One region of the Paenibacillus sp. FSL L8-0644 genome, then DNA from elsewhere that is predicted to be linked to it. Evidence: riboswitches for the same ligand, from Rfam matches in the RefSeq annotation. Region 1 holds a riboswitch; the other holds the start of a gene.
The links. Region 1 has a riboswitch for FMN ahead of NSS94_RS06875 (DMT family transporter). Riboswitches for the same ligand answer to the same signal wherever they lie in the genome.
Positions count from the first base shown of each region.

Region 2: it holds a riboswitch for FMN, as region 1 does, so the genes downstream of both, ribE (riboflavin synthase) here and NSS94_RS06875 (DMT family transporter) in region 1, are expected to answer to the same signal.

Region 1 is NZ_JBBOYN010000001.1:1,520,221-1,535,192, forward strand. Features, by position in the region: gene NSS94_RS06840 (HlyD family secretion protein) at 1-672, shown strand, start outside; gene NSS94_RS06845 (ABC transporter permease) at 674-1,897, shown strand; gene NSS94_RS06850 (glycine betaine ABC transporter substrate-binding protein) at 1,995-4,592, opposite strand; gene NSS94_RS06855 (quaternary amine ABC transporter ATP-binding protein) at 4,567-5,790, opposite strand; gene NSS94_RS06860 (GbsR/MarR family transcriptional regulator) at 6,306-6,869, shown strand; gene NSS94_RS06865 (carboxylesterase/lipase family protein) at 7,023-8,504, shown strand; gene NSS94_RS06870 (methyl-accepting chemotaxis protein) at 8,595-10,625, opposite strand; gene NSS94_RS06875 (DMT family transporter) at 10,866-11,813, opposite strand; FMN riboswitch at 11,992-12,136, opposite strand; gene NSS94_RS06880 (ABC transporter permease) at 12,259-12,954, opposite strand; gene NSS94_RS06885 (ABC transporter ATP-binding protein) at 12,947-13,870, opposite strand; gene NSS94_RS06890 (sensor histidine kinase) at 13,979-14,923, opposite strand; gene NSS94_RS06895 (response regulator transcription factor) at 14,925-14,972, opposite strand, start outside.
Region 2 is NZ_JBBOYN010000001.1:3,208,843-3,223,814, forward strand. Features, by position in the region: gene scpB (SMC-Scp complex subunit ScpB) at 1-418, opposite strand, end outside; gene NSS94_RS14490 (segregation and condensation protein A) at 387-1,181, opposite strand; gene ribH (6,7-dimethyl-8-ribityllumazine synthase) at 1,356-1,820, opposite strand; gene ribB (3,4-dihydroxy-2-butanone-4-phosphate synthase) at 1,851-2,534, opposite strand; gene ribE (riboflavin synthase) at 2,595-3,260, opposite strand; FMN riboswitch at 3,592-3,765, opposite strand; gene NSS94_RS14510 (IDEAL domain-containing protein) at 3,837-4,301, opposite strand; gene NSS94_RS14515 (thiamine pyrophosphate-dependent enzyme) at 4,521-6,809, opposite strand; gene NSS94_RS14520 (2-oxoacid:acceptor oxidoreductase family protein) at 6,809-7,822, opposite strand; gene NSS94_RS14525 (peptidylprolyl isomerase) at 8,075-8,509, opposite strand; gene lysA (diaminopimelate decarboxylase) at 8,672-10,039, opposite strand; gene NSS94_RS14535 (spore germination protein) at 10,150-11,844, opposite strand; gene NSS94_RS14540 (stage V sporulation protein AB) at 11,871-12,293, opposite strand; gene NSS94_RS14545 (stage V sporulation protein AA) at 12,290-12,943, opposite strand; gene sigF (RNA polymerase sporulation sigma factor SigF) at 13,120-13,875, opposite strand; gene spoIIAB (anti-sigma F factor) at 13,887-14,342, opposite strand; gene spoIIAA (anti-sigma F factor antagonist) at 14,339-14,692, opposite strand; gene NSS94_RS14565 (D-alanyl-D-alanine carboxypeptidase family protein) at 14,789-14,972, opposite strand, start outside.

The sequences.
Region 1 (14,972 bases):
TCGCAAAAATTGGATATGGCACGGGAGGGAAGCCGCAAGGAGGAAATTACGGCGGCTGAAGCTCAATACCGTCAAGCCTTGGCTGCGGTGAAGGAAGCACAGGCAGGAGCGGGCAAAGTTGCTCTGCAACAGGAAGATGTCAAAGCCGCTCAGGCTTCGGTAGAACAAGCGCAATCTGCGGTGAAGGCGGCGCAATCCACAGTTGAGCAGGCTCAATCTGCGGTTGCAGGTGCCAATGCACAGGTAGCCCAAGCGGAAGCCGCACTTCAAGAGGCTCAGACCTATTTGAGCTACACTACGCTGCGTGCGTCCGAGGATGGAATCGTAAAATCCAAGTCGCTTAGCTTAGGTGAAATGGCTAGTGCAGGGTTCCCGGTTTATACCATTGAAACTTCGACACAACGTTGGGCTAAATTCTATGTACCTGAAACGTCTCTGAACGGTCTTCAAGCAGGGGATACAGTCCAAATTAAATTGCTGTCTGGCGGTAAGGAGCTGAAGGGTAAAGTCATTCTGTTAGAATCGGCTGCTGACTTTGCCATTCAAAAACCGAGCCAAAGCTCCGGTGACAAGGATGTCCGTTCCTTCGGTGTTAAAGTAGCATTGCCAGACCTTGCTGCATCGGTTCCAACAGGCTCCACGGTTCTGTTTACAGGCAAAGGGGCGCAGTAATATGCAGGATTCACAGGAAAGACTTCGTATCCGCGATGTGTTTCGCGAGGAATGGCTGAGCATCTTCCGGGACCGCCGCTTTATGGCTATTCTGCTGATTACGCCGATTGTGTATACGATACTATTCGGCTTCCTATATTCACATCAGCGGATTACCGAGATGCCTGTCACCGTGTACGACGGAGATAATTCGCAACTCAGTCGCCAGATCATTCAGGCGTTTGATTCGACCGATTCATTTGCCGTTACACGGCAAGCAAACAATCAGGATGATGTAGTCCGTCAAGTAGAGACTGGAGAAGCTAAGGTCGGAATCGTCATTCCCGACAACTTTACTACTCGGCTTAAGCATGGGGAGAATCCACCCGTGCTCACGCTGATTGACGGCAGTAATATGATGTATTCCAATAGTGCCAGTCGGATTGCGAATCAGGTTATTAGTAGCGTGAGTGCCGGAGTATCAGTCAATTCCATGAAACAAAAGGGAATGAACGCCGATCAGGCCGCGTCGACGCTGACTACCATCCCGTTCCGATCCAGAGTGCTATTTAACCCAGTATATGATTATAAGCTTTTCATGCCGTTGGGGGTTATTTCTGCGGCTCTCCAGCAGTGTTTGCTGCTAGGTATTGCGTTGTCTTGCACGCGTGATAAGGAAGCAGGGACTTGGGGAAGATTTGGCGCATGGAGAAATACCCCTTGGCGTTTGGCTATTGCCAAACTGGCACCGTATTATGCAGCGGGAGCTTTCAATGTGCTGACTGTATTCAGTATCAGCGCTTTATGCTTCGATATTCCGTTCAGGGGACAGGTACTGCCGTTGATTTTAGTGTCGCTGGTTTTTAACTTTGCCTTGTGCGGATTAGGCTTCCTGTTCAGTCTCTTTTCCAAAACCAGAGTAGATGCGACCCAAACTCTGATGCTGATTGCTGTTCCTTCCTTTATGCTGTCAGGCTATACATGGCCATTAGAGGCAATGCCCGGCTTCTTGCGGGGGCTTGCTGAGATATTGCCACTGACGTATTACCTGGATGCTGTACGGAACATCACGCTCAAAGGACTGGATATCACGTACATTTTCAAAGATATGATTGCTCTAGGCGTCATTGGTTGTGTAAGTCTGCTGGTGTCTTTCGCGATCTATCCGTTATTCTTTAGACAGCACCAGACGACAGAGCAGCATGCCGAAGTGTCCGCTCAAGAAGGATTCACGCTAAAAGGCTGAGAGCAACTCTAAATATTGGATATCACAAAAAGGCAGATCAGGAGTAAACCCTGATCTGCCTTTTGCTTGTTCGTATGGTTTAAAAGCAGAAAAAATATTATTGCGGCGGCTGAAGATCCTCGATAGAATCAATCGGCACATAGGATGGAACGACAAGCCCGGACATAACGCCAGTCATGCTGGTTCCGATGTCATCCACCTTATCCTTGTATTGAGCCCAATAATCAGCATGCGTCAATGGAAGCCAAGCGGCTGCGGTAGCATCTACACTTCCGCCAGCTACGCCAGTCCACATCGGGCCGATTTCCACCTGCAGAGCTGTTACTTTATAGCCTAATTTTTGTTCCAATACATATTTCAATACGTTCGTACTGGCAATTTCAGAATCCCAAGCAGCGTAGCTTAGCTTCAAAGGATCGCCGTTGACGGGCTGCAGACCCTTGATCCATTCCTGAACCTTGTCAGGATGTTTATCAGCCCAATTCTTGGCAGCCTGCTGTGGGGCAGTACCGTCCTGAATCGCGATCATCACTTCACCCATATCTTCAGCAGTCCACTTAAATCGGCTTAGAAATTCATAAGCCACAGGAGCATCCTGCTTCAAACCTTTGCGGGCGATTGTATGAATTTCTTCCTTATCACCGTACGCTTTTTTAGGATCTTTCAAGTATTTCAAATCATATTTGTTAAACATCCAGTGAGGTGTCCAACCTGTTACGACGATAGGCTGCTTGGCTTTGATAGCTTTATCCAGTGTAGCAGTCATAGCAGCTCCAGAGCTTTCAAGCAGCTTCCAGTCGGATAAGCCATAGTCATTCATAGCTTTAGCGGTCAGCTTCATTAGTCCGGCGCCAGGGTCGGTACCGACAATGCGGTAGCCGACCTCTTTGCCAAAGTCTCCAGTTGTGGCGGAAGCCGGAGCCGCTTCGGCTCCGTTATCCTGCAAATCAGTAATCGATTTAACATCCATGTAAGCTGGAACGACCAATCCGGTTTTAACACCGCTCATATTAGCCCCAAGATCGTCGAGCTTATCCTTGTATTTAGCCCAGTAATCCGCATGTGTTAACGGCAGCCATGCAGCCGGTGAAGCATCTACATCACCACTAGCGACACCCGTCCACATAGGACCTGCTTCAACTTGAAGTGCTGTTACTTTGTAACCCAGTTTGTTCTCCAAAATATAACTTAGCAAATTCGTGCTGGCAATTTCAGAATCCCAAGCCACATAACTTAGCTTGAAGGTGTCACCATTGACAGGTTGCAGTCCTTGAGTCCATTCCTGAACCTTGTCGGCATGTTTCTCCGCCCAATCCTTGGCAGCTTGCTCAGGACTGGTTCCGGCTTGAATGGCGACCATCATTTCACCCATATCTTCTGGTGTCCATTTGAAACGTTTTAGAAACTCATAAGCGATAGGAGCATCCTGCTGCAAGCCTTTACGGGCAATCGTATGAATCCCCTCGGCTTCACCATAAGAATTCTTAGGGTCTTCCAAATATTTGAGATCATACTTGTTGAACATCCAGTGTGGAGTCCAACCTGTAATAATGATCGGTTTTTTCGCTTTAATGGCTTTGTCCAGTGTGGCCGTCATAGCTGCACCGGAACCTTCAACCAGCTTCCAATCAGACAAATTGTAGTCTTGAATTGCTTTGGCAGTCGATTTCATAATGCCTGCCCCGGCATCAATACCGATAATTTTGTAACCGACTTCTTCGCCAACCGGGTTGGCAGCAGCGTTACCTTTGCCAGATGCGGAATGATCCGTTCCAACAAAATATTGGGATGCACCAGCGATCAGAATGACAGCTGTAACTGCAGAAGTAATCCATACTTTTTGCTTGCTGGATACGCGGCTTTTGCCTTTTTGCGTAGGTTTAAACAGGTTTTGCGTAAAACGGTCAAGCACAATAGCCAGAACGACAACAGCTAAGCCGGCTTCAAAACCTTTACCGATTTGCAGCTGTGTCACAGCACGGTACACAACAGCACCGATGCCTTCCGCACCGATCATGGAAGCAATGACAACCATAGACAGTGACAGCATAATCGTCTGGTTAATACCAGCCATTAAGGTAGGCAATGCAAGTGGAAGCTGAACTTTGAACAGCTTTTGCGCAGATGTTGAACCAAAAGCGTCTGATGCTTCGATCAGCTCACCTGATACTTGCATAATCCCCAAGTTGGTCATGCGAATGGTTGGGGGGATAGCAAAGATAACAGATGCGATAACACCCGGCACAACACCCAGGCTGAAAAAGGTAACCGCTGGGAGTAAGTACACGAACGCAGGCATCGTCTGCATAAAATCAAGTAAAGGCGTGATAATGCGTGATGCCGATTTACTGTATGCACACCAGATCCCGATGGGAATCCCGATAACAATGGATACGAGCGCAGACGTGATGACCAGTCCGAGCGTATTCATTGTTTCACTCCAATAACCAAGATTATCAATCAGCAGGAAGCCGATGACAGTAAATAGCGTAAGCTGAACCCGCCCGATCATAAAGGCGATAATCCCGATGATTACGATGAACACCAGAGGGTGCGGAAGCATGAACAGGCCTGAGAAAAAGCCAACTACAGCTTCTATAATGGAAGAAATAACATTAAACAATCCAGCCAGATGAATACCCATCCAGTCTACAATGGATTGAATCCACTCAGCGATTGGCAGTTTCGGTATCACGGGCATTCACCTCCTTCGTAGTGGTAACATCTCCACCAAGTGCGCCGAGCAATGCTCCACGGACGATAACGCCCAGCAGCTTTTGCTTGTCATCGACCACAGCCAGCGGCACCTTGGACGAGCTTGTAATTTCAAATAAATCATTAATGACTGTCTCGGCAGCAACCTGCGGTCCGTCCGTGATCAAAATATCTTCAATTTTCAAATTATTGCGCAGTGCATGAACAGCATCCTCGGCGTTAATAACACCCAGTAGCTTTTTGGTGCGGTCAATGACGAACAAATTGGAAATCCCACGCTCCCGCATCAATTCCAGAGCCACACGCGGACCACGATCCATGGTGATGGTTTCTGGACGAAGCATGACATGAGCAGCCGTCAATACCTTGGACAGATCCACATCCTCGACGAAGCGGGCTACATAAGAGTTAGCCGGTTGGATCATAATTTCTTCCGGTGTACCGATTTGTACGACCGCACCGTCTCGCATCAATGCAATCCGGTCACCAATCCGCAACGCTTCATCCAGATCATGGGTGATAAACACAATGGTTTTCTTCATTTTATCCTGAAGCTCCAACAGCTCATCCTGCATGTCACGGCGAATGAGCGGGTCCAATGCACTGAACGCTTCATCCATCAGGAGCACTTCAGGGTCATTAGCCAGCGCCCGTGCCAGACCGACACGCTGCTGCATGCCGCCACTCAATTCATCGGGCATTTTATCGCCCCAGTTTTTAAGACCAACCAGTTCCAGCGCTTGTTGCGCCTTTTCCTGACGCTGTGCTTTTTCTACCTTTTGAATTTCAAGACCATATTCTACATTTTCTAATACAGTCCGATGTGGGAACAGAGCGAATTTTTGAAAAACCATGCTGATGGTTTTACGACGAACTTCGCGAAGTTGTTCTTTGTTCATCTTACGGAGATCTTTGCCGTGGACCAGAATTTCACCGGAGGTAGGCTCAATCAAGCGATTTAGCATTCGCACCAAAGTGGACTTGCCACTGCCCGATAGCCCCATAATTACGAAAATTTCACCTTGCTTAATTTCCATGTTGGCCTTATTGACACCAACAGTAATCTGTTTTTCTTTGGCCAACTTTTCCTTGCCCCAGCCTTGCTCCAGGAGCGGAACACCTTGCTCTGCGTGAGGACCAAAGAGTTTGCTGACATTTTTGACTTCCAAAATCGTCATACATACACCTCTTCTTTCTATACTTTGCTTGGTATTAACCCCATGTTGCATTAAGGATTGAGTATAAAAATCATAATTCTGAACATCCTGAACGGTTAATGACAAAATTAATTGTAACAGAAGCATTGCTTACATTTCAAACAAAAAAACTGTTCATAAAGTACGTACAGAAAAAACTGTACAAAGTTTCCTTCGATATGCTCCTTCGTTCTATAGAATGCTCAAACATTCGGAACTTTACAACCGATAGTGCTTTTTTTAAAATAGACAATGAAATATAACCATAAGAAAAAGATTTATGTATATCCATAATTTAAAAAGTTTACTATCATTAGCAATTTTGCGAATTATGATTTTGAACGACCCATGCTGTTGTAATATAGACAGAAGCTTTGCTTTTGAAACATTTCATTTATTGTTGAAAGATTTCATATATTGCGTCAAAGCTAATCTTTTACGGGTAAATCGTTCATACTAGGTTGTGCAAAATGCTCTAAAATTAGGAGGTTGCAAGCATGAGCTTGTACCAGTTAGGTGATGAGCAGCAGGCTTCGCTGCAAAAAATTCGCAAACGTGTCATAGAAGCTATAGGTAAAAACATGGACCTGTATGGGATTACTTTGTCTGCGGGGCATTTATACGGTTTGCTTTTTTTTGCGGATAAACCGATGACGCTGGACGAGATGGGCCGTGAAATGGAAATGAGCAAAACGAGCATGAGTACAGGAGTTCGAACATTATTGGATCTGAAAATGGTAAATAAGGTATGGAGCAAGGGCTCACGCAAAGACTTGTATGAAGTCGAATATGACTGGCATCAAACCTTCACTGACTTCTTCGCTATTAAATGGAGAAAAGCAGTAGAAACAAATTTACTGGTGTTGCGCAAAGCCATTGATGAGCTGGACAGATTGATGAATCAGGGTGAAGAGTACGAGGAATTTAAGGCGATTCTTCAGCAAGATCGTATGAAAATGAAGCAGGCCGTCGCTTATTACAAGTGGCTAGATCGACTAATTGACTCTATGGAAAGCGAAGAAATTTACAAGCTGATTCCAAAAGAAGAAGTTCGGGATTAATCGCTATTTCCCTATCTTGTTTATAAAAATGCCGGAGCGCAAAAGTGCTTCCGGTATTTTTTGGTTTGGCCGTGTGCAAAGGGTATAATAGAGATATGTAAAGATTGATATTATACCGTTGTGTTGAACATACGAAATAAAGGGGGCTTCATAATGGAAAGTATTACGGTACATACTCGTTTAGGTCAATTACGTGGGGAAACGGGAAATGGATATCATGTGTGGAAAGGTATCCCATATGCACAGCCTCCTGTTGGAAAACTACGTTTTCACGCGCCCCAGCCTTTGGAGTCTTGGGAGGGTGTGCGGGCTGCGACGAGTTTTGGGCCAATCTGTCCGCAACCTATGCCATCCGCTGAAAGTATGACTGGAAATCTGGTGGAACCGCCTAAGCAGTCAGAGGATTGCTTATACCTGAACGTTTGGACACCTGCTTCGAAGACTCCTGAGAAGGGACGTCCAGTGATGGTGTGGGTTCATGGCGGTGCCTTTATCACGGGGTCCGGGATTATACCTTTATATGACGGGGAACGCATGGCGAAGAATGGCGATGTTGTGGTTGTTACGATCAATTATCGATTGGGGCCGTTAGGATTTTTGCATCTGACTCCAAAGGGAGATGGCCTGACCTCTAATGCGGGACTACTGGATCAGATCGCTGCGCTGGAATGGGTTAGGGATCACATCTCTGCCTTTGGCGGCAATCCGGACGAAGTGACGGTGTTCGGTGAATCAGCAGGCGCGATGAGTATTGCCGCTTTATTGGCGATGCCAGCAGCTAAAGGACTGTTCCAGCGTGCAATTTTGCAGAGCGGTGCGTCGCAGGTATTGCCAACTTCACAGGCCGAGCAAGTGACGGCTGTGTATCTACAGCAGCTGGGTGTGGACACTCAGCATCCAGAGAGGTTGTTTAGCCTGCCGACAGATGCGCTGATGCTAGCGATGGCGAAGACGCATGAAGTCATCGGACCAGGGATGGCGATGATCTATCAACCCGTTGTGGACGGTGTGACCTTGCCAGATGTACCCCTGTCTGCAATCGCGCAAGGTTCAGCAAAGCAGGTTTCCGTTTTGATTGGAACGAACTTGCATGAGGGGGGCTATTTCATCCGAAAAGAATCCCATCTAATGAACAAGTCGACAGCGAGACAGGCATTGGAAATGATGACGGGCATGTCAGACATCGGCGACCTGATAGAACCTTTTCCGGTTACGATTGAGGGACAGGCGCAAATGTTGACCGATCTATTTTTTTGGCGTCCTGCGTTGGCTCTTGCTGTTGCACAGTCGGCGCATGCGCCTGTATGGATGTATCGTTTTGATTGGACATTGCCGGGGCATCCTACCTTTGGACAAGCGGTTCACGGTGCAGAGATTGCGTTTGTTTTCGATAATCTGGAGCTGCTAGATAAGCTTGGATTAGAGATTCAACCTTCGATGCAGAAGCTGGCTCAAGATATGCAGCAGGCATGGGTTGCTTTTGCACGTGATGGGAAGCCAGTGCTGTCCGAGGGGGCTTGGCCGATGTACGACAGAGAAGAGCGGACTACAGCTATTTTCCATCAGAATATTAAGGTGGAGCACGACCCTGAAGGAGATAGACGCCGTCATTTAACCGGTCAGATGACCCTATAAGTAACAAGAGAGAGAGCATATCAAGAACTCAAATGTAAAAAGCCTTCGCCCGTAATTTGTATACGGACGAAGGCTTTTGTTAGTAGTAAGTTAAATCTTAAATCGCTTAACCAGCTGTTGCAAATCCTGCGCCATGTTGGACAACTCCTGTGACGAAGAGGCAATTTCCTCCATAGCTGCCATTTGTTCCTGAGCAGCAGCAGATGTTGTCTGCGAGCTGTCCGCCGAATTGCGAGACAGGCTTGCCAAATGGGTAACAGTGGCGGAGACTTCCTCTGTACTGGCTGAGATTTGTTCAGCAGCAGCGGACACACTTTGAATTTGTTCCACGATATGAGAAGTAGAGCGCTCAATATTCGTAAATGCACCTTCTGCATCTTGGCTAATACGCATACCTTCACCTACCTGGTTACGAACATTACCGTTCATGGTAGCGGTAGAGCGTTGAATCAAATCGAGCATCTGAGTAATAATCTGACTGATGGAATCCGCGCTTTCCTTGGATTGCTCAGACAGCTTGCGTACCTCTATAGCGACTACGGCAAATCCACGCCCGGCTTCGCCAGCTCTGGAAGCTTCAATAGACGCGTTCAGAGACAACAAATTGGTTTGCTTGGCAATGGCGGCAATAGCCGTATTCATCTGCTTCGCATCGTCCGAGAGCTGGGATAGCTCATCCATTAGGCTAGCCGTTTGGCTGACAGCCTCCAGAATACGGTCCATTTGGGTCCGTACACTACTGATCATTTGACTGCCTTGAGCCACATCATGCTCGGTTTGTCCTGCTGAATCCACGATGGAGCTTGCCGATTCGGCAATGGTGCTGACACCCTTCGCCATTTCTTCAACGGCATTAGCGGTCTGCTCGGATGCCTCGGCGCTGGTGGCTGCATTTTCCGCGGATTCCATAACCGTTTCCGCTACATGTTGTACGGACTCCGTCGTTTGCTCTGTGCTTTCCTTGATTATCAGGGAAGAGGAAGCAAGTCGGGAGGAGGTTTGGTTGACCTCTGAGACCATCGTATGCAAGGAATGCGTCATCTGGTCAAAATTCTGTGCCAGTTCGCCGAACTCATCCTTGCTGGATAGATTAACACGTTCGGTCAGATTTCCGTCACGGACGATGCGTGTTCCTGCTTGCAGCTTGCGCAGCGGAATTAAGAATGAGCGGACCATAAGCACAATGATGATCGCCGCGGCAAGTATGGAAATAACAATCACAATCAGGCTTTGTTTCAGAATTGGTTGGACTGCATCACTATAATCCTCCAGATCCGACAGTGCGACAATGCTCCAACCGGTGAGAGGGTCCTTAAGTGTAAAGGCCAGCATATCTCGATTCATAAATTGAATTTGCGACATGGAAGGAGTATCATTTTCGACGGTTGTCGCCACTTCGGGAAGTCCTTCTATGGCGTCAGCCGCTTTTTTGCCTGTCTTGTTGAAAGCTGTTCCAGTCCCAGATACAACTTTATGTTCAGAATCAACAATAATGAGTCCTCCGCGCTCACCAATCTTAACAGACTGCAGACTTTCACTCATTTTGTCCAGGTTCAAAGCCAGGGCAACAGCTCCTTCACCGTCCTCCAGCGTTCCCGATATATTAACGACTAAATTCCCTGTCGTGACGCTGGCAACTGGAACACCGACGAATACTTTACCCTTTTCCAGCATCGCGTTTTTGTACCATTTTCTCTCCCTGGGATCATAATCGGACTCCTGTTTTTTCGGCGAACGTATGTATTGCCCCTTCTCATTGCCGAGAAGCGCTGCATCTAGCTCGGGGTGAGCCTTGACGATAACATCTAACTTTTTCTGAAGGGTCTCTTGGTTGGTACCAATGGAATCAGAATTGATTTCAGTGGTAAGCACGTCCAGGTCTTTCATAATAGGCGCTACATACTGATTGACATTGCTCCGGATCAGATACAGATTCGTGTATACGGAACCGCCCATTTGCTGACTGAGTTGTGTCGTAGCCCCCTGATAAGAAAAGTACCCGATAAGTACGCTCGGAATCAATAACACAGCTAAAAAAGATATTATTAATCTTGTCCTCATTAAATAAAACTGCTTGAGAAACCTGTTCCACCACGGAACTGTTTGTTTTGTTTTAGTCATAGTTCTTGCTCCTCTGTGTCTGATGATCACTACATTGTTTTATTCGACATAAACCGACGAATTTTATAGATGTAATCATTGGGAAACGAGAAATAGTAGCATATTTTAGACACTTTTTTTGAAAAACAGGTCTAAAGAACTATGATTAATATTAATGCGAACACATAAAAAGCCAAATCGGAGATGCAAAAGCATCTTCACAATTTGGCTTGGGTGAGTCATGAAGGGGACATTGAACTGTTAATTTTTTTGCTGACGTGAAATCATAAAGAGCGTAATCCAGATGAGCATAAAACCAGTCAATTGCGCTACAGTAACGATTTGCTGAAATGCGATCCAATTAATCACGACACCCACCATGGGAAAGCTCAATTCTGCCATCGTAGCATAAGACGCTTTGGTCGTACTTAAGCCTTTGTAATACAGCAATAAGCTAAGAAGACCCGGAAGCAATGCCTGCAATAGCAAGTTGATAATCACAGCTGCGCCTGCCCATGTACCGGCAGGCATATTCCATGGCGCATGCTCTACAGAGGTGAGGACAATTAGCAGAGGGAGCGCCACCATGAAGCGGAGGGAGGTTACCGTTTCATATTTCATTGAACGAAGCAAGTAGCTTCCCATGACTGTCGAACCGCCCCACAGAACCGCTGCACCCAGTGCAAGTAGACTACCGACCTGGACAAAATCACGAACATGCCCGAAGGGGAGCGACCAACCGAAGGTCAGAAGATACGTCCCGAACAGAGCGACGACAATTAATAATCCAAAATGACGCGGCAGCATTTCCTTCAATATAACGCGGGCCAGAATAATAGCGACCAATGGTTGAAGCTTCTGGAGTAAGAGTACAGCATTCAGATCACCGTTGCTGAGCGCCATGGTAAAAATCACGCTGGCCAGAGCCGAGCCGCCCCACGAGACGAACAAAATAGCGAAAACTTGACGAAGCCGTACCGCTTTGAGTTCCTCACGATGCTTCCACAGCATCGGTGTCAGAGCGAGGAAGAGCAGCACATGCTCCATTAGTACAATTTGTGTTGAAGTAAATGATTTTAGCAAAATAATACGAAACAGCGGATCAGCGCCCCACAAGGCTGCCCCAATTGCGACCAGCCAAAAACCGCTTTTCATGTGGGAGCTATGATCAAAACCTTTGGATGTTAGTACAGTAGAAGATTGACTCATACTCAATTAGCTCCTTGCGAATACAGGACCGGTGGCACAAAAACCCCCGTCCATGGCGAAAGGCCATGCAAGACGGGGGTTGATCAAATAAACTTGCCGCTTTATGCAAGTTAAATGAAGTTACTGCAACTGCAAAACCCATAACGCAGCATTCATCCACTTCGCGGCATGTTGATATTTCGATCTTCTTCCATCCGGACTTTACCGTCGGCTTTGGCATCTCACCAAATCAGTCCGTATCCTGTTGCCAGATACAGAGTCGCGGGCTTAGCTCCATGAGCCATACCGCCGGTTGGGAATCACACCCTACCCCGAAGATCCTTATTCCGTTTTTTAATTTCTCCTATAGGATATACCTGTTTTAGAATGAAGTCCAGTGAAAAATGTGTGTATATCTAACAATGATTTTCATCTATTTTTCGAAAGCGTTTTACTAAGTTACATACTATGAAGTAATATCCTTATACTCAATGCGTCGAATCGCCGCATAAGCCACCAGCATTCCCAGTATAGAGAAGCCTATTTGCACGGGGGCTATGGAGCTAAGTGTAGCGCCGTTATTATTAGAGAAAAGCAATGCTACAATCAGGATTGAGGTCACAATGGTAGTAGGTACAGAGTATCTTCGCATCCCCATATACAGCGGAACCAGTCCCATAAAGCTGGCAGCAACGGCATTGATCAGCGTCCGTGCTGATTGTTGACCCAGTATCGAAAGAGTAAGGTTATCGGGTACAATCAAGACAAACTGGTTGAGCAGATGAATAGCAGCCGTAATGATTATTTCCGAAATAATAATAGACAAGAAGGTAAACAGCAGCACAACCAAGAGCTTGGCGATCATCAGCTTCTGACGGTGAATCGGATACATGAACAGGATCGTAATCGATTTGGACTTAAATTCCCCTACGATAAAGCGGCACAGGAGAACGGAGGCAAACACAATAAATGTGGCTCTGACCAGCATGTCCATGAGATCGAGAAGCTGAGTGTACTGTGTAAATTCGGGTATTCCTGTACTTTGGCTGTCCAGCGCGATGATACAGAGCAGCCCAAGAATGCATGCATTGGCGATCAGTGCTGAACGGATATAACCCGCCAGATGAAATTTTTTGAGCTCCAGTTGCATCAACTTAAGCATGAAGATCACCTCCGTTTAACAGCCGCAAAAAGTAGTCTTCCAGCGTACTGCTTTTCTGATGAATGGAATCCACTTCTATATCATTTAAAATGAGCGTCTTCGTAATTTGTTTCTGCGGTACATTTGAATCGTAAATACGTATACTCTGTTCATTGAGCACCCTTATATTATTCAGATTCAGATGATGGGAGAGGACGTAGGCCGCCTTTTTACAATCGTTGGTCGTAAATTCGATGTATTCCGTATTGGTTTCCCGCACCTGTTCCATCGACACTTCCTCAATCAGCCTTCCGTGATTAATCACGCCTACCGTATCCGCAATCTGCTCTATTTCCGCTAAAATATGACTGGACACGAGCAGAGTCATCCCATATTCCTTGCATAGCATGTGGAATAGTTGGCGGATTTCCTTGATTCCCACGGGGTCCAGACCATTAATCGGTTCATCCAAAATGAGTAGCTCTGGCTTAGTCGCAATAGCGCGGGCAATCCCGAGACGCTGTTTCATTCCCAGTGAAAAGTCTTTTACCGACTTGTCATCCGCATTCTGCAAGTTTACTAATTCCAGGGCATCCCGAACAGCCTGCTTATTATAGTAGCCCATGTATTCACAATGAAGTTCGAGATTTTGCTGCGCCGTCAGCCTATCATAAAAAATCGGGTATTCAATAATCGAACCCATACGTCCGAGCAGATGATACGACTTTGGCGTTAATTTCTCACCGAATAATTCAATTTCACCCGATGTCGGCTTGAGTAAATTCGTAATCATTTTCATCATCGTTGTCTTGCCTGCCCCGTTAGGGCCGAGAAAGCCATAGGTTTCTCCCTTGCGCACATTCATACTGACTCCCGTTACAATTTCGTTACCCTTCAGGGCTTTGGTCAACTGATGTGTACGTATTACGTAAGTCATGGGTGTTCTCCCTTCGTATATTGCTGATAATTCAAGGATAAAGGGCGAAATGTTCATTTTTCTTTCGTGATTCTTACAAATTTATTAAGTTGAGCATGTTGAGTCCGATTAATAGTTGATTTTCTTCAATGTAAAAGAGAAGACCGTCCGCTCATAAGGTTTACTAGTCAATTGAATTTCTCCGTTCATCGTTTCAACCAGACGTTTGGCAATCGTAAGGCCCAGTCCGCTGCCTTGTACCGCCTTATTGCGGGAGTCCTCCAGTGTGTACATGCGTTCAAAAACTTTATCCTGCTCAGATTCCTGTATGCCTTTTCCACGATCCCATACCTCTATACGCACTGTATCCTGCTGTTCCGATAAAGTCAGACCCAGCGTCCGTCCGTCTGCCCCGTAGCGAATGGCATTCGAGATCAGATTGTTCAGCACCCGTCCAATCGCTCCTTCGTTCCCCAAGGCATGAATGGGGTGCTCCGTGATCTCAATATGTACAGTAAACCCCTGTGCGGTCAGCAGGTCATAAAACTCTAAAATGCTGCGTCTGCACAGTTCTCCCACTTCCAGTCGTGTCAACGGAATATCCGTATCATTAGCTTCCAGTTTCGCCAAATTAAAAAAGCTTCCGATCAACTCAATCGCTTCGCTTGTCTTTTGATGAATTTTGGATAGCAGCTTTATACGTTCTTCCGGCAAAATAGTCGGATCGCCATCCAGCATCTCGGCATATCCAAGCACAACCGTAAGCGGGGTCTTGAGATCGTGTGAAATGTTCGAAATCATTTTGCGCATAGCAATTTGGCTACGGTTGTAATCTGCAGACACTCTGAGATTCAAGTCCAGCAGTCGATTAATTTCCGTCATGAGTCGTTGCAGTTCAACGTCACCTGTGACATATAGCAGCTTTTCCGCATGATTCACCGTCACTATTCGCTCTAGTAGGGCTCGGATATCCCTTATTTTGCGCTTATTGGCCATACGCTCCCGCCAAAGCCATACTATAACGACTGACATGATGAGACCGACAATCCATTCAGAAATGTTTTCGATGTTCATATCAGCCATTCTCCCATTTGTAGCCAATGCCCCATAGCGTTTTAATGTG
Region 2 (14,972 bases), 1.7 Mb from region 1:
CTTCAGCTCGACCTTTCTCTTCAATGAGCTCCTTGTTGACCAGTGTATGTATGGCCCGCTCGGATTTAACCCCCCGAATCTCTTCGATTTCAACTCTTGTAATGGGCTGGCGGTAGGCCACAATGGCCAGCGTCTCCAAAGCAGCTTGAGACAGTGACGCACGTGCCGGAGAGTATGCGAGCTTTTCAAAGTAAGGTGCATGTTCGGATAAAGTTGCAAGCTGATAATGACCGGCAATACGGACAAGTTGCAGGCCTCTTCCCCCCTGCTCCATGTCCTGCTTCATATCTTCCAGGCACTGTTCAACCAGCTCTTGCTGCTGCTCTACAATGTCGGCGATCTGCTTGGTGGACAACCCTTCCTCTCCTGCTAGAAACAGCAGTCCCTCAATAATTGATTTCAGCTTCAGATAATCCATTAACCCGTAAATCCCCTCTCCACTCCATTACAATATCATCGAAAAGCTTCTCCTGATAACAGAAAATTTGCTTCATTTTCATCAGTTCAAGGATAGCCAAAAAGGTCACAACCACTTCATGCCGATACATATCCTCATGCATCAGCTTGGAGAACAGTAGCCGTCCTCCATTCCCCACCATCTCTAAAGCCCCGATAACTTGCCGGATACGGTCCTTGACTGAAATTTCGTCCCGATGAACACGGGTTACCGTCGTACGTCGTTCTGCTTTGCGCAAAGCACGCTGAAAGGCTGCGACCAAATCGCTTGCATGCAGCCCATGCACCGGATTTACGGGTTCAGTGGGCAGGAATGCACTCAGATCTTCTGGCTCTTTGCCATAAATTAGACTCCGCTCCCACTCACGTTCACTTAGATGGCGAGCAATCCCTTTATATTTACGATACTCCACCAGCTTGCGGACCAGTTCCTCACGTGGATCATAATCCTCTTCCTCATAAAAATCCAAATCGTCATATTCCATCACAGGTGGCTTGGGAAGCAACAATTTACTCTTAATGGATAAGAGCGTCGCCGCCATCACCAGAAACTCGCTCGTAATGTCCAGTTCCAGCTCCTGCATACTGTGCAAAAAAGCCATATACTGATCAGTAATATCGCTAATCGGGATATCCTGAATGTCGATTTCGGCTTTATCAATCAGATGCAACAGTAGATCCAGCGGACCCTCGAATGTTTCCAGCTTGTAGTTTACGACTGTCAATGTGCTTCCCCCTGCCTTACTCCAATCATCATTCAACAATACCTTTCCCTATAGCACTTATGCTCTGCGTTATCAATCCCTCTTTCTGTAGTATATACGTCATCGCCTTGCTTAACAATCCAATCCCTTTTTTCCCCTCGCAGTTTATACCGTTCTATTCAGCTATTCCTATCATTAAAATTGCTTGCCGAGATTGGCCATTTCAATCGCAGCCAGTGCTGAATCCCAACCTTTATTACCAGCCTTCGTACCTGCTCGTTCAATAGCCTGTTCAATGTTTTCTGTAGTCACTACCCCAAAAATAACAGGTACTCCCGTTTTTAGGCTGCTCGCTGCCACACCCTTGGCCACTTCATTGCAGACGATATCATAATGTGAAGTAGAACCACGGATGACCGTACCCAGCGTAATTACGGCATCATATTTGCCGCTTGCAGCCATTTTTTGCGCAATTAGTGAAATTTCAAATGCACCCGGAACCCAGGCTACATCAATTTCATCTTCCTGTGCACCATGTCGTTGAAGTGCGTCAATTGCACCGCTTAACAGCTTGCTCGTAATAAACTCATTAAATCTGCCCACCACAATACCATATTTTAAACCGTTCGATACAAGATTACCTTCTAGAAAACGTGCCATAATTAATCAACCTCTCTTAATTTAAATTATTTACAATGACAAACGACGACGGTAGTCCACCAAATCCTGAATACTGATCAGCTTCAATTGATGTCGCTTAGCGACCAATGCCAGATCAGGCAGGCGGGCCATTGAGCCATCTTCCTTTATAATTTCACAAATGACTCCAGCAGGCTTGAAGCCACTGAGTCGAGCCAGATCAACAGCCGCCTCCGTGTGACCAGCACGCTGCAAGACACCCCCATCGCGAGCAATCAGCGGGAACATGTGACCAGGCTTGCGGAAATCACTTCCTGTGACTGCTTCGTCTGCCAAGGCGCGTACAGTCAAGGAACGCTCGGCCGCTGAAATCCCCGTTGTTGTCTCCATATGATCTACCGATACCGTAAAGGCAGTACCGTGGAAATCTGTATTTTGCTTTACCATAGGATGCAATTCCAAGGCCTCGGCTCTTTGTCGTGTGATCGGCACACAGACCAACCCGCGACCTTCTGTAATCATGAAATTAATGACCTCAGGCGACGCTTTTTCAGCCAAAGCGATAAAATCGCCTTCATTTTCGCGCTGTTCATCATCCACTACAATGACAACCTTACCGTTTTTCAAGTCCTCCAACGCTTCTTCGATGGAATCCAAACGAATCTCTTCGTCATGTTCCAACTCGCCATGCTCTATGACGTTTGCCATTGCACTTGTTTGGCTACCTCTATCCATAACACTTTCCTCCTTATGTCTTGTGCCACGAATGCTCCTAAACAGGTTTACCATTCAATATCAGGCAAAGCCGTATTTCGCCAAATAGTCCAAACTGAGAGGAGCTTTTTCTACTCTCTCCGCCTCCGTTGCACCTCTGTAATTTAAAAGCTGTTCTACATATTTGCCCAAAATATCGCATTCGATATTGACGGTATCCCCCTCACGTTTGGCTTGTAAGGCCGTTTCGGATAAGGTGTGGGGAATAATGGATACGGCAAAGGTATCTCCCGTACGCTGTGCGACTGTGAGGCTTATACCATCAATTGTGATTGACCCTTTGAGAAGAATATATTTAAATAATGTTTGATTTTTAGGCTCAATTTCGAACACCACTGCATTCTGGTCTGATGTCACCCCGCGAATCGTTCCCGTCCCGTCCACATGTCCTTGCACGATATGTCCTCCGAACCTTCCACTCGCCGCCATCGCTCGCTCCAGATTGACTCGGCTGCCGGATCTCAACTCTTTCAGATTAGTGCTACGAAAGGTTTCCGGCATCACATCAACCTTAAAGTCTTTCGTACCGATCTGTATCGCCGTCAGGCAAACGCCATTCACTGAGACACTGTCTCCTATTTTTAAATCGCCCAACACCACGGAACCCGAAATCCCCAGCACCATCGCTTCACCGCTTTTGGAAATGGTTTGAATACGACCCACTTCCTCGACCAATCCGGTAAACATGCCTTCACTCCTTTCCACTACATCTCAGTTTATCCCTAATTCATCAGCTATAAGCGCAAAAAACCCCCAGTTCGGATTCAATCCGTCATGGGGGTGATGAGAGTCACATTTGTAGTATACAAGCGCAGTTCATTTGCATCTTAAGACGACATGAAATCATAGGTTTGCCAATAGAAAGCATGACTGAGTATACAACCAAATACGCTCAGAACACCCATCAAAAAGAAAGCTTAAGCAAGCTATCGCCCGATGCTGTCCTACAACGAAATAAGCCGTACGCACAATTGGGTATGCTAAAAATCGGCACATGTCACGTCATGCACATGCGCTTCGTATCCTTCTCCCATCCAGACTATACTGTCGGTCCCGGATTTGCACCAGGTCCACCTTCTGCTGATCATTCAGCATCCGGGTCACGGACTAAGCCATGCTGTTTCTCACAAAAACGATCCACAAACATGTCATCACCGCCGGTGGGGAATTTCGCCCCGCCCCGAAGGATCTTGCTCTTATTTAATTGAATTAACATTAAACTTGTTACGTATATTAGCACCGACTTCTAAAAAAAGCAAGTTATCAAATAGAAGCTCCTGCTTTGGTTTTGACATATTGGCTGGAGAGTTCTTCAAACCAGGTTTTATCGTTCATATGAAGCGCCAAGTCAATCAGATCGGCCAGTTCCTCGACTCCCAGCTCTGTTGCATGATCAAAGGTAATTACGGCTGAAGCAACCGGTCCTCGCCCTTCCTCAGAACATGCTTCATAATCCAGTCGTACATCAACATGTCCGTCAATAAACTCGCATTTTAGAAAATAAATAATTTCGCACATTAAAATGGGGCGTACTTGTGTTTCTAACACGCAATCCATCACCTTGGCAGAATAATGCTGGTTCGTCAGCGTAAATTTGTGTTCTGTCGCTGCCAGCGAGGTCCGTCCAAAATCATCCGTAAACTTGAGTTCCACTGGCTTGATGTTCATAACCTTAGGGATTTGCTTCTTTATAATTTCGATTATTTCAACTGTATTCAGCTTAATCATTACCTGCACCTCATTGCATCTTAAAATTCAGAAGAAAACTTTTTAACGTGCCTCTTATAGGCCTCCACTCCTATATCGGAAATCATTACCTGTTTTTTTATGCTTCAACCCATAAACGACAAAAAAGATTCTTTGCGCAAAAAGCGCAAAGAATCTTGATCGAGCCACTACAGTAACAGCGGCTAACAATGTTAATCGATGATTATGCAAAAAACAGGATTATAGCTCTGAAATTTCATGTTTCTTTTTCAGGATAGTCCAGCGACGCTCAATCTCCTGTTCAAAGGTCGCCAGCGTAGCCTCCTCCTTAATAAGATGCTTCGTTTTACCCATTAATTTCAGCCATTCAGCAGCTGGAATTCGTTTTCCTTTGTCCTCCGGATTGTACGTAATCGTCGTACTGCCTTGCTCTATTTCGTACAAAGGAAAGAAACAGGACTCGACTGCGGCGCCCACAATGCTGGTACCCAGTCTGTCTTCGGATTTCCAATTCAGCGGACAGGCGCACAGGATTTTACCATAGGCCGTACCCACGTTGTTTGCATACCATTGAGCCTTGGCTGCTTTACGCAGCATATCCTGCGGATGACTTTCAGCAGCGGTAAAAGCATACGGAATGTTACAAGCAGCCATGATTTGCACGGTATCCTTGTGATGCCCTTGCTTTCCTTTTTGCATTTTACCTACACCCGACGTACTGGTCATGTGACCGAGCGGAGTGGAGTAAGATTGCTGTGAACCTGTATTCATGTACCCCTCGTTATCATATTCCAGCATGATTAGCTTATGATTACGCAGAGCCGCACCAATCGCAGAACCCATACCAATATCCATCCCACCGTCACCACTAATCATGATAAAGGTCGGATCGTCCGACATCTCAATTTCATTACGCCGTTTCATTTCCATGTAAGCTTCCAGCGCTCCTGAAAGGGTAGCGGCCCCGTTTTGAAAAAGATTGTGGATCATCGGTTGTTTGTGTGATGTATATGGATACCCTGTCGTCGTCACATATACGCAGCCTGTCTGGAACAGCACGACAATATCCCCTTCAATACCTTTGAAAAACAGTTCCAGCGCAGACAATGCCCCACATCCTGGACAAGCTCCGTGGCCTGGTGAAAGACGCCGTGGTTTGGTTGTCAACGACCGCAAAGGTGGTACCTTGACCTTGAGCTTCCCGGTCTCCTCGTCCGGCGTAACCTGAATCAGACCCGTCCGGTAATCATTACCACGTGGCGGCTGCATAACTTGCGGCATCACCTTGTCCGGTGAACCCGAATTAATTCCGTAGTAATCAAAGGGCTTCTCTACTCGTCCGGCCTCTGCCGCCTCGATTGCAAGCTGGAAGAACGCCTCTGCATCTTCTGCATAAAAATCTTTGCCGCCCAAGCCAAAGATACGGCTCAACACGAGTGTCCGATTCAGCGGGTCCTCCTGCAAGGCCGCTTTAATTTCATGCGTTAAATTACCGCCGTCCGCCCCATACGAGTCTGCACGTTCACCTACCAGCAACGCCTTGACATTGCGTAATGCTTCCCGCAGTTGTGCGGCTGGGAACGGTCGGATGATGTTCGGACGTATCACACCAGCTTTAATTCCGCGCGCGCGGAGTTGATCCGCCACATCCTTGGCCGATTCAGCCGCCGAATTCAACAGAAATACCGCAACCTCAGCATCCTCCATTTGATACAGATCTAAAATCGGGTATTCCCGACCGGATAAAGCGGCATATTCTGCTGCTACCTGCTCATATACTCCTTCTGACAGCTTCAGTGCTTCGGACAGCTGAACATGATTATTCGTCAAGTCATCGCCGTTCATATGCGCGCCCACAGTAACAGGATGATCAAAATCCGTAATATTCGGATAATTTAAGTTCGGGTTAGGACCTACAAAACCACGCACGGTCTCAGCATCGGCAAAATATTGCACTTTACGTTTTTGATGGGACGTATAAAAACCGTCATATGCGACCATTACAGGCAGCCGAACATCGCTGTGCTCTGCAATTTTTAGTGCCATAATGTTCATATCATACACAGCCTGTGGTGTACTTGCCGTCAAAATGACCCAGCCTGTATTCAAACCATAGTACAGATCCGAATGATCTCCGCGAATATCTAGGGGACCACTGACAGCTCGTGTCACCAGATTCATAACCATAGGAAAACGGGTACCTGACTGAACAGGTAACTGCTCCAGCATGTACAGGAAACCTTGCGAACTAGTGGCGTTCACCACCCTCGCTCCCGCTGCGGCAGCTCCATAACAAATCCCTGCCGATCCGTGTTCTCCGTCTGCTGCAACCAGCTTAATATTATGCTGACCTCTCGTTCTCATCTGATCTAGATACTGCGCTACCTCGGTAGATGGAGTAATCGGGAAATATCCCATCATATGATAATTAATCTGCGCAGCCGCCGTTGCTGCCATTTCATTACCGGATTCGAACGTTGTCACTTGCGCGGCGCCTGTCTGTTTGAGTTCTTCCTCCAGTTTTGCCATTACGCACGCCCTCCTTCATATACCGGAAATTGGTGGGCAACTCGATTCTGTTCAGCCCATCCCCATTGCTCGCGACGCGAGCTTAGTGCCCCCGATGGGCAAATATCTACACATTTCAGACATCCTTTGCAATACTGGTAATCAATCCCTTGCAAAAATGGCATCATTCTTCCGCGTTTGTCTGCTTGCTCTTCCCATACAAAACAATAATCCGGGCAAATCGAATCACACTTGGCACAATGGGTACATTTATCAACTTCATATTCAGGCACATACCCCTGACGTGAACCACTAACATCTCTCGTTATGCTGTTTCCCTGAGTTGCAATAACGCCCCCCAGTAATTGCGTTTCGTATCCCAGCAATGGCTGCGGACGTTCAAAAACCCGATCCTGCGCGTCATCAGTAACCGGATATACGTGCAGTTCCATTTCATCATAACCACGGTTAAACGTACGCAGATTAGGTTCCACTAACAGTGGATTTTTCTTTTCAAAGGTACTGCGTATAACCGATCTCATCGCTTCCGGGTCCAGGAAGTCACAGACACGGAACAAGGCACCGAGCATGGACGTATTTAGTTTGGTTCGCTCTTCCAGTGCGATGCCCATCGCATCCACCACCGCTAATGTTCCGGATACCAGTCCCAAATCAGCCCGTATTTCTTCTGCTGGACGCGTGGAATTAACCACTACAATCCCATCCGCTGGCAGTCCGCTGATTACATTTACCGTTTTGTATAACGTTTCATGGAAAATGCCTACCACATGCGGTTGCTCAATCGGACTGTGATCCCGAATATCGACTTCTGGCTCACAGAAACGGACGAAACTTTTAACCGGAGTTCCCTTTTTTTCCGAACCGTAGGACGAAAAATTTGAAGCATTCAGCCCCAAACCAAGCACCCCGGTTTCGGCCAACATTTTGCCAGCCAGATTAGCGCCGAGTCCACCAATGGATTCCAGTCGGATTTCAAAAAATCCGAGTCGATTTGTGCTCGTTAAAATAGACAATGTGATAAGCCCCCTTCTTTTCCAATCCTTAACGAGTTTGAATACTCATATAAAAAAAATTGGAAATTGCATTCTTATGAAAAGGCTATCACAACACTTACTTTTCGAATGTGATCTTACGCACTGTAATGCCTACGTGATTGCGAAAATCAATAAACCGTCAAACAAAAGACAACAAAAGCCGCCCTGTCCAAAGACAGAACGGCTTAGGTGCAACGCTATTAAAAAAAGATCATGTAATTAACGGTAAAATTACACGTCAAATACTTTAACCTCTTTCATTTTGTCGCCTTGCTTTACAGCATCAATGAATTCCATACCTTTGGTTACTTTACCAAATACAGTATGTACTCCATCTAAATGTGGTTGTGGAGCGTAGCAGATAAAGAATTGGCTGCCACCTGTGTTGCGACCTGCATGAGCCATGGACAGAACGCCTTTGGCATGCTTTGTTGTATTCGTAGCTGTTTCACAGTCAATCGTGTAACCAGGACCGCCTGTACCGTTACCGATCGGACAACCACCTTGAGCAACAAAGCCAGGAATGACACGGTGGAAGCTCAAACCGTTGTAGTAACCGCTGTTTGCCAGCTTTTCAAAGTTAGCAACGGTGTTTGGAGCTTCTTCTGGGAAAAAGTCAATTTCGACGATACCGCCGTTTTCAAGATCTATTCTACCTTTTTTCATTGTTTGTATCTCCTTTTCAACCTGTTTTGAGAACTAAATAACATCAAGTTCCAGTTTACTATGAATTGCCGCGCTTAGCAAAGTCTTGTCCAAAAAAAAGGGCCATTGACCCCGGTATATGATTACCGACTCAATGGCCTGCTTGATCTTACAATGTTAAAATCAGGACGAAACCGTAATCTTGGCGTTGGGCTGAACCGCCGGACTGGCTTGATCACGAACCAAGCGCTGTGGCACAACATCGTTGCGTACGATATCTTCGTAGGTTTCCCGACGCACCACCAACTCGGCTTCACCGTTGTTGACAAATACAACTGCAGGTCGACGTATTCGGTTATAATTACTCGCCATCGAGTAATTGTAGGCTCCGGTTGAGGCAACAGCGAGCAAGTCGCCGCTATTTATACGAGGCAGCTCTACATCCCAAATCAGCATATCGCCGCTTTCGCAGCATTTGCCCGCAATGGACACCGTCTCTTCGTTCGTATCCTGCGCTCGATTAGCCAGCATCGCTTCATACTTGGCCTGATACAGTGCAGGGCGTGGATTATCTGTCATCCCACCATCTACCGAAACATATTTACGTACTTGCGGAATATCCTTGATGCTTCCTACCGTATATAAGGTCGTGCCTGAATCGCCTACAATACTGCGTCCCGGCTCAATCCAAATTTCTGGAAGTTCATCGTAAAGTCCTGAAAAATAAGTTTTCACCGCTTCGCCGATAGCCTGCACATAGGTGGAAACTTTCAGCGGTGTGTCCTCTTCTGTGTAGCGAATGCCAAATCCCCCACCCAGATTAATCACTTTGAAAGAAAACTGAAGCTGTTCCTTAATTTCTCTGGAAAAAGCTGCAACCCGTTCAGCAGCCATTTGGAAGCCATTCACTTCGAATATTTGCGAACCGATATGAGAATGTACCCCCAGCAGGTTAAGATGATCTAGCTTGATAGCCTGTTCCACTGCTTGGCGTGCTGTACCGTTCCCAATGTCAAAGCCAAATTTCGAATCTTCTTGACCTGTGGCCATATATTCATGCGTGTGCGCCTCAACCCCTGGTGTAACCCGCAGTAAGATATTCACCTGCTGTTCCTTCTCAGAGGCAAGGGCCTGCAACAAATGCAACTCCATTTCGCTATCGATGACGAAGCAACCAATTTGCGCATCTAACGCCATTTCAATTTCTTCCGGTGTTTTGTTATTGCCGTGAAAATGGATTCGTTCTGCCGGGAACCCTGCTTGTAGCGCAGTAAATAATTCTCCACTGGAAACAACGTCAAGCGACATCCCTTCTTCAGCAGCTAAAGCGCACATCGCCATAACACAAAACGCTTTGCTTGCATAAGCAACTTGAAACTTCAATCCAGTTTCACGAAAAGCTTCTATGAATTCCCGGCAACGCCGGCGGACTAACTGTTCGTCAACAATATATAGCGGCGTGCCAAAACGCTCTTTCAAAAGCGTTGTATCACAACCGCCGATCTCCAAATGTCCATTGCTGTTAATTTTACTGCTTCCATGCAAATACATGTTCTGGCGCCTCTCTTTCTGGAACAAGCTAGTCATATTCCATCGAATGTTTACACCAGTATAGCAAAAAAAACATCAAGAACAATGGATTTTTATGCAGATCATTTATATTAATGCTCCTGTCCATTGCCTGAGTTCGAATCTGTGTCGGCATCCGTATGGGGCATACGCGTATTGTCCCTCGTTTTGTTAGATGACGGGCGGTTAGCCGCATCTAGTACAGGCATACGGAACAAGATGGAAGCTAACGCTTTGGCATTAAAAGGAATGAACGGCCACAAATACGAAGAATTATATGACCGATGCAGCGTCAGCATCAAAATGATCAGTGTCGTACCCACGACAAAGCCCGGTACGTGAAAAATCGCAACAGCAACCAGCAGGAATAGTCGAATCAGTCTATTTGCCAGCCCCAGCTCGTAGCTCGGTGTTGCGAACATTCCTATGGCAGCGACAGCCATATACAGCACGACCTCATTCACGAAAAGTCCCGTCTTAACCGCTATATCACCGACCAGAATGGCTGCGATCAAGCCCATAGCGGAAGCCAGTGGTGTCGGAGTATGCACAGCCGCCATTCGCATGAGATCGACCCCTAGTTCCACGATGATAAACTGTGCAATCAGCGGAAGATGTGCTTCCTTTTGAGGACCAATAAAATCAAGAAAAGCTGGTTTTAATTCGGGATTGATGACCATTAGCAGCCACATCGGAAGCAGAAACATTGAGGCGAATATGCCTAAAAAACGTACCCACCGCAAATAACTTCCCATAAAAGCGGTTTGCCGATTTTCTTCTGCATGCTGACACAAGTCAAAAAAAGTGGTAGGCAAGATCATCACGCTGGGTGAGGTATCTACGAAAATAACGAGTCTCCCTTCCATAATATGCGATGCCACGACATCTGGTCGCTCCGAATATCGTACTAATGGATATGGATTCCAACCTTTATTGATAATCGTCTCCTCTAATTGCTTATCGGCCAGCGGAATACCATCCAAATTAACATTTTTAATTTTGTCTCGTACAGTATCCACCATCACCTTATCTACAATATCGTCAATATAGCCCAAGCATACGTCCGTTCGAGTTCGGCGTCCGACCTGCATAGCCTCAAATTTAAGTCCTGGGTCCCGCAAACGCCGGCGTACCAGACCTACATTTGTAAGCATTGTTTCAGTAAACCCGTCGCGGGCACCGCGCACAACCCGCTCCAAAGAGGGTTCCTCTGGACTACGCACCGGATAATTACGGGTATCCAGAATAAGGGAAAAACGTTCACCTTCCATGAAAAAGGCACTCATCCCCGTCAGTACCTTGTTAATGACGACTGACATCTTATCTGTCTTCTCCACCTGAATATGTGGAATAAAGTTTTCGAAATACGCTTGTAGTCCATCGGAAGAGAGATTATCCGGCGTCAGATAGGTGAGCCGCTTTAGCACTTCAAGCATAATTTGATCCTTCGCAAAGGTATTCAGGAACAGATATCCAGTATGACGCCCTCCCAGTGTCATTTCCCTGAATACGACATCAAAGGTCTCCCCCAAACCTAATACTGTTTCAAGTGTATTCTTGTTATCCTTCATCCTCGGCGATATATTATCTTCGGCCTGCCAGTAGCGAACGGACTCCTCTACGTTATCAGATCGCTCACTCTCTTTTTTGTGTTTAAAACGTGCAGATTCCTGCGCCTGCTTTTCCTGCCATGGACTCAACTTTTCTTCGCCAGTATGATATTCCCTTCCGATTACCCCGTCTTCTTGATGCTGCTCCCGATGCTCTTGATCCGCTCTGTGATCCATATTCCTTGTCCCCTTCGCTTTCGTTGTTAACGGTTGTATACAAACCAGTCAAATAAGGAACCCGTCACCTTACCAAGCACCATTGCCATTAGCAGACCGAGCATATACACGGTCATGTGGAGTCGCTTGGCGAGTATAGGCAGGAGATTTAATACCTCCGTTAAAGCCGCGGCGAGCAAACCAATAAACACTCCGCAAAATAGCCCAGGTATCCATGTAAATATGCCCGGTAGTGGCAAGCAAATGTTCCAAAAATCCACCACAGTCCCCAGCACTGAACCTATAATCATTGCCTTTTCGTATGCACGTGATTTTTTATACGTACGGGTGAGTTGAGCTAATCGCGGCATGATATCCAGCACAATAAAAAAAGCAATTACACCGCTACCCACCGCAAGGCCCCCAGCAATACCTAAAATAATCTGAAGTGCAGCCTGTACAAATATCATGGTTTCTTAGCCTTTGTCTGCAGACGGGCCATCTTTTCATATTCCTCTGCCACAACATACTGATCCACATTTTCCTGGTACAGATACATTTCCACCTCCAGCGGTGTCGGCTCCTCGTTCCAATTTTTCTTGAACAAGTGATTAAAAAAAACGATCATGCCAAAGCCGATGCCGATTGAGTAAGCAATTTGAAACAGGTACGGATGCTCATCCTTATGTCCCGTAATCATCTCCACAATCCGAACCTGTACTTCCATCATGCTAACGTCGGCATGAAAATTCATAATTGTCAGCGCAGAGCCAAAAAACAGAAGCACCCATACCAAAACAAACAGTATTTTGGACGGCTTACGGGGTTTCTCCACGAGTTCGACAAGTACATGCGGCTTCCCAAGAGATTCAACTACGACCCCCGGAATATGATCTCTAATTTTTGCTATGATCTGCAGCATATCTATCAGTATCAGATTACCGTCCTGGTGCTGCGGCCGCTTGAGAACAAGCCCAAGCAGTTCCTTTTCCCATTCAGGATTAGTCAGCAAATTGGCTACATCACCCAAATGTAAATCCTGTCCTTGTATCATGCGGACACGGCTGCGGAGCCGCAAGTAGACAATAGGAGCTACTGTAGGAGCCGGAGTATGAGTCATCCGATCCCCTCCTTATCCTCGTAATTATCAGTTAGTATGGAACGAAGCAAGGAAACCTATTCTGTGTATTGTCTTTTATCCCACGCAAAAAAGAGTACCCCTGACCATTAAAATGGCTTTGGAATACCCTTTAAAAATACGTAAGCATAAGGATTTCACTAAGATCCTGACTGTTATTATTGGGCAATCTGATCGCGGATCAGTTGTAAAATCTTTTTTTCCAGCCGTGATACCTGCACCTGAGAAATACCAAGCCGACTTGCAACCTCTGATTGCGTCTGATCCCGGTAATAGCGCAGGTACACAATCAACCGCTCCCGCTCAGATAGTCCGCCAATGGCCTCATTGAGTGCCAGCTTGTCAAACCATCTTTCCTGGGATTCGTCAGCAATCTGATCCATAAGTGTAATCGGATCACCGTCATTTTCGAACACCGTTTCGTGAATTGAAGTAGGCGGCTTATTGGCCTCCTGCGCAAAAACAACGTCCTCTGGCGTCACTCCCAGCTCATCAGCAACTTCCTTGACTGTAGGCAGGCGGTTGAGCCGTTTGGATAGCTCGTCCTTCATTTTGCGGACCTTATTGGCCGTTTCCTTCAAGGAACGGCTAACCTTGAGTGTACCGTCATCACGCAAGAACCGTTGAATCTCACCGATAATCATCGGTACTGCATATGTTGAAAATTTGACTTCGTAGCTGAGATCGAATTTATCCACCGATTTTAACAAGCCAATGCAACCAATTTGAAAAAGATCGTCAGGTTCATACCCCCGGTTCATAAAGCGCTGCACGACAGACCAGACGAGCCGGATATTACTATTGACCAGTGTCTCACGAGCCTCATTATCACCGGATTGACTCAATGCAATAAGCCGCTTGACTTCCGCATCCTCTAAATAGCTGTGCGAAGTTTTTTTTCCTCCTGCTTCCATAGGATCAACTCCTAATTATATAAAGCTTTCTTGGATTCAATCCTTTTCTTCATCCGGACCGACGTGCCTCCGCCCGGCTCACTGACTGCTTCAAACTCATCCATGAAATTTTCCATAATTGTAAAGCCCATGCCGGAGCGTTCCAATTCAGGTTTGGACGTATATAAAGGCTGCTTGGCGAGTTCTAGATCCTCAATTCCTCGGCCTGCGTCCTCAACAACCAACGTGATCACGTCCGCTTCAATCCCGACTCTAATCGTTACGACACCTGACGGGTCGCTGTCATAGCCGTGAATGATACTGTTTGTCACCGCTTCAGACACCACGGTTTTCAAATCACTTAGCTCATCCATTGTGGGATCAAGCCTGGAAATAAAGGCCGCGACAGCCACACGAGCAAATGCTTCATTCTCGGATTTTGCAGCAAACTGCAAGCTCATGAAATTGTTACCCGTGCCTTCTCTCATGACACTACCTCCAGTTCCGTGAGCGCATTTCCCTCGTTGTCATAAATGGGCATGATTTTGAACAGCCCTGACATATCCAGCAGTCGGTGTACTGGCGGATTGACATCACAGACTGCCATTTTTCCGCCCTTTTGCTTGATCAGTTTGTACCGTCCCAAGATAACGCCAAGGCCGGAGCTATCCATAAACTGAAGATTCTTCAGGCTGAGCACAATATGCTCGCATTGCCGGCGCTGAATCGCCTCATCCATTTGCATACGGACCATGTCCGACGTATGGTGATCAAGCTCACCAGACAGCCTTACAATCAGTACCCCCCGGTGATGCTCCATTTCAATTTGCAGGTTCATGCTTGCTCACTCTCCTCCCGGTCTTGGACAAGGATTTCTACGTAGCCGCAGACGATTCCTGCCCTCCGACAAAACTAGAAGAAAACCCCGTAAAATCTACAAAGAAAATAGGTTCGACATGGTACGTTTAAACAATTTCCACCATCCGGCCTTCTCGATAGCCACAGGCGAAGTGATATTAAACTCCTTAAGCCGTTGTCCATCCTGATAGACGACCAGCTTACCAACTGGATCACCAGCCCGGACAGGAGCTTTGAGGCTTGGGGCCAGTTGCAATTCA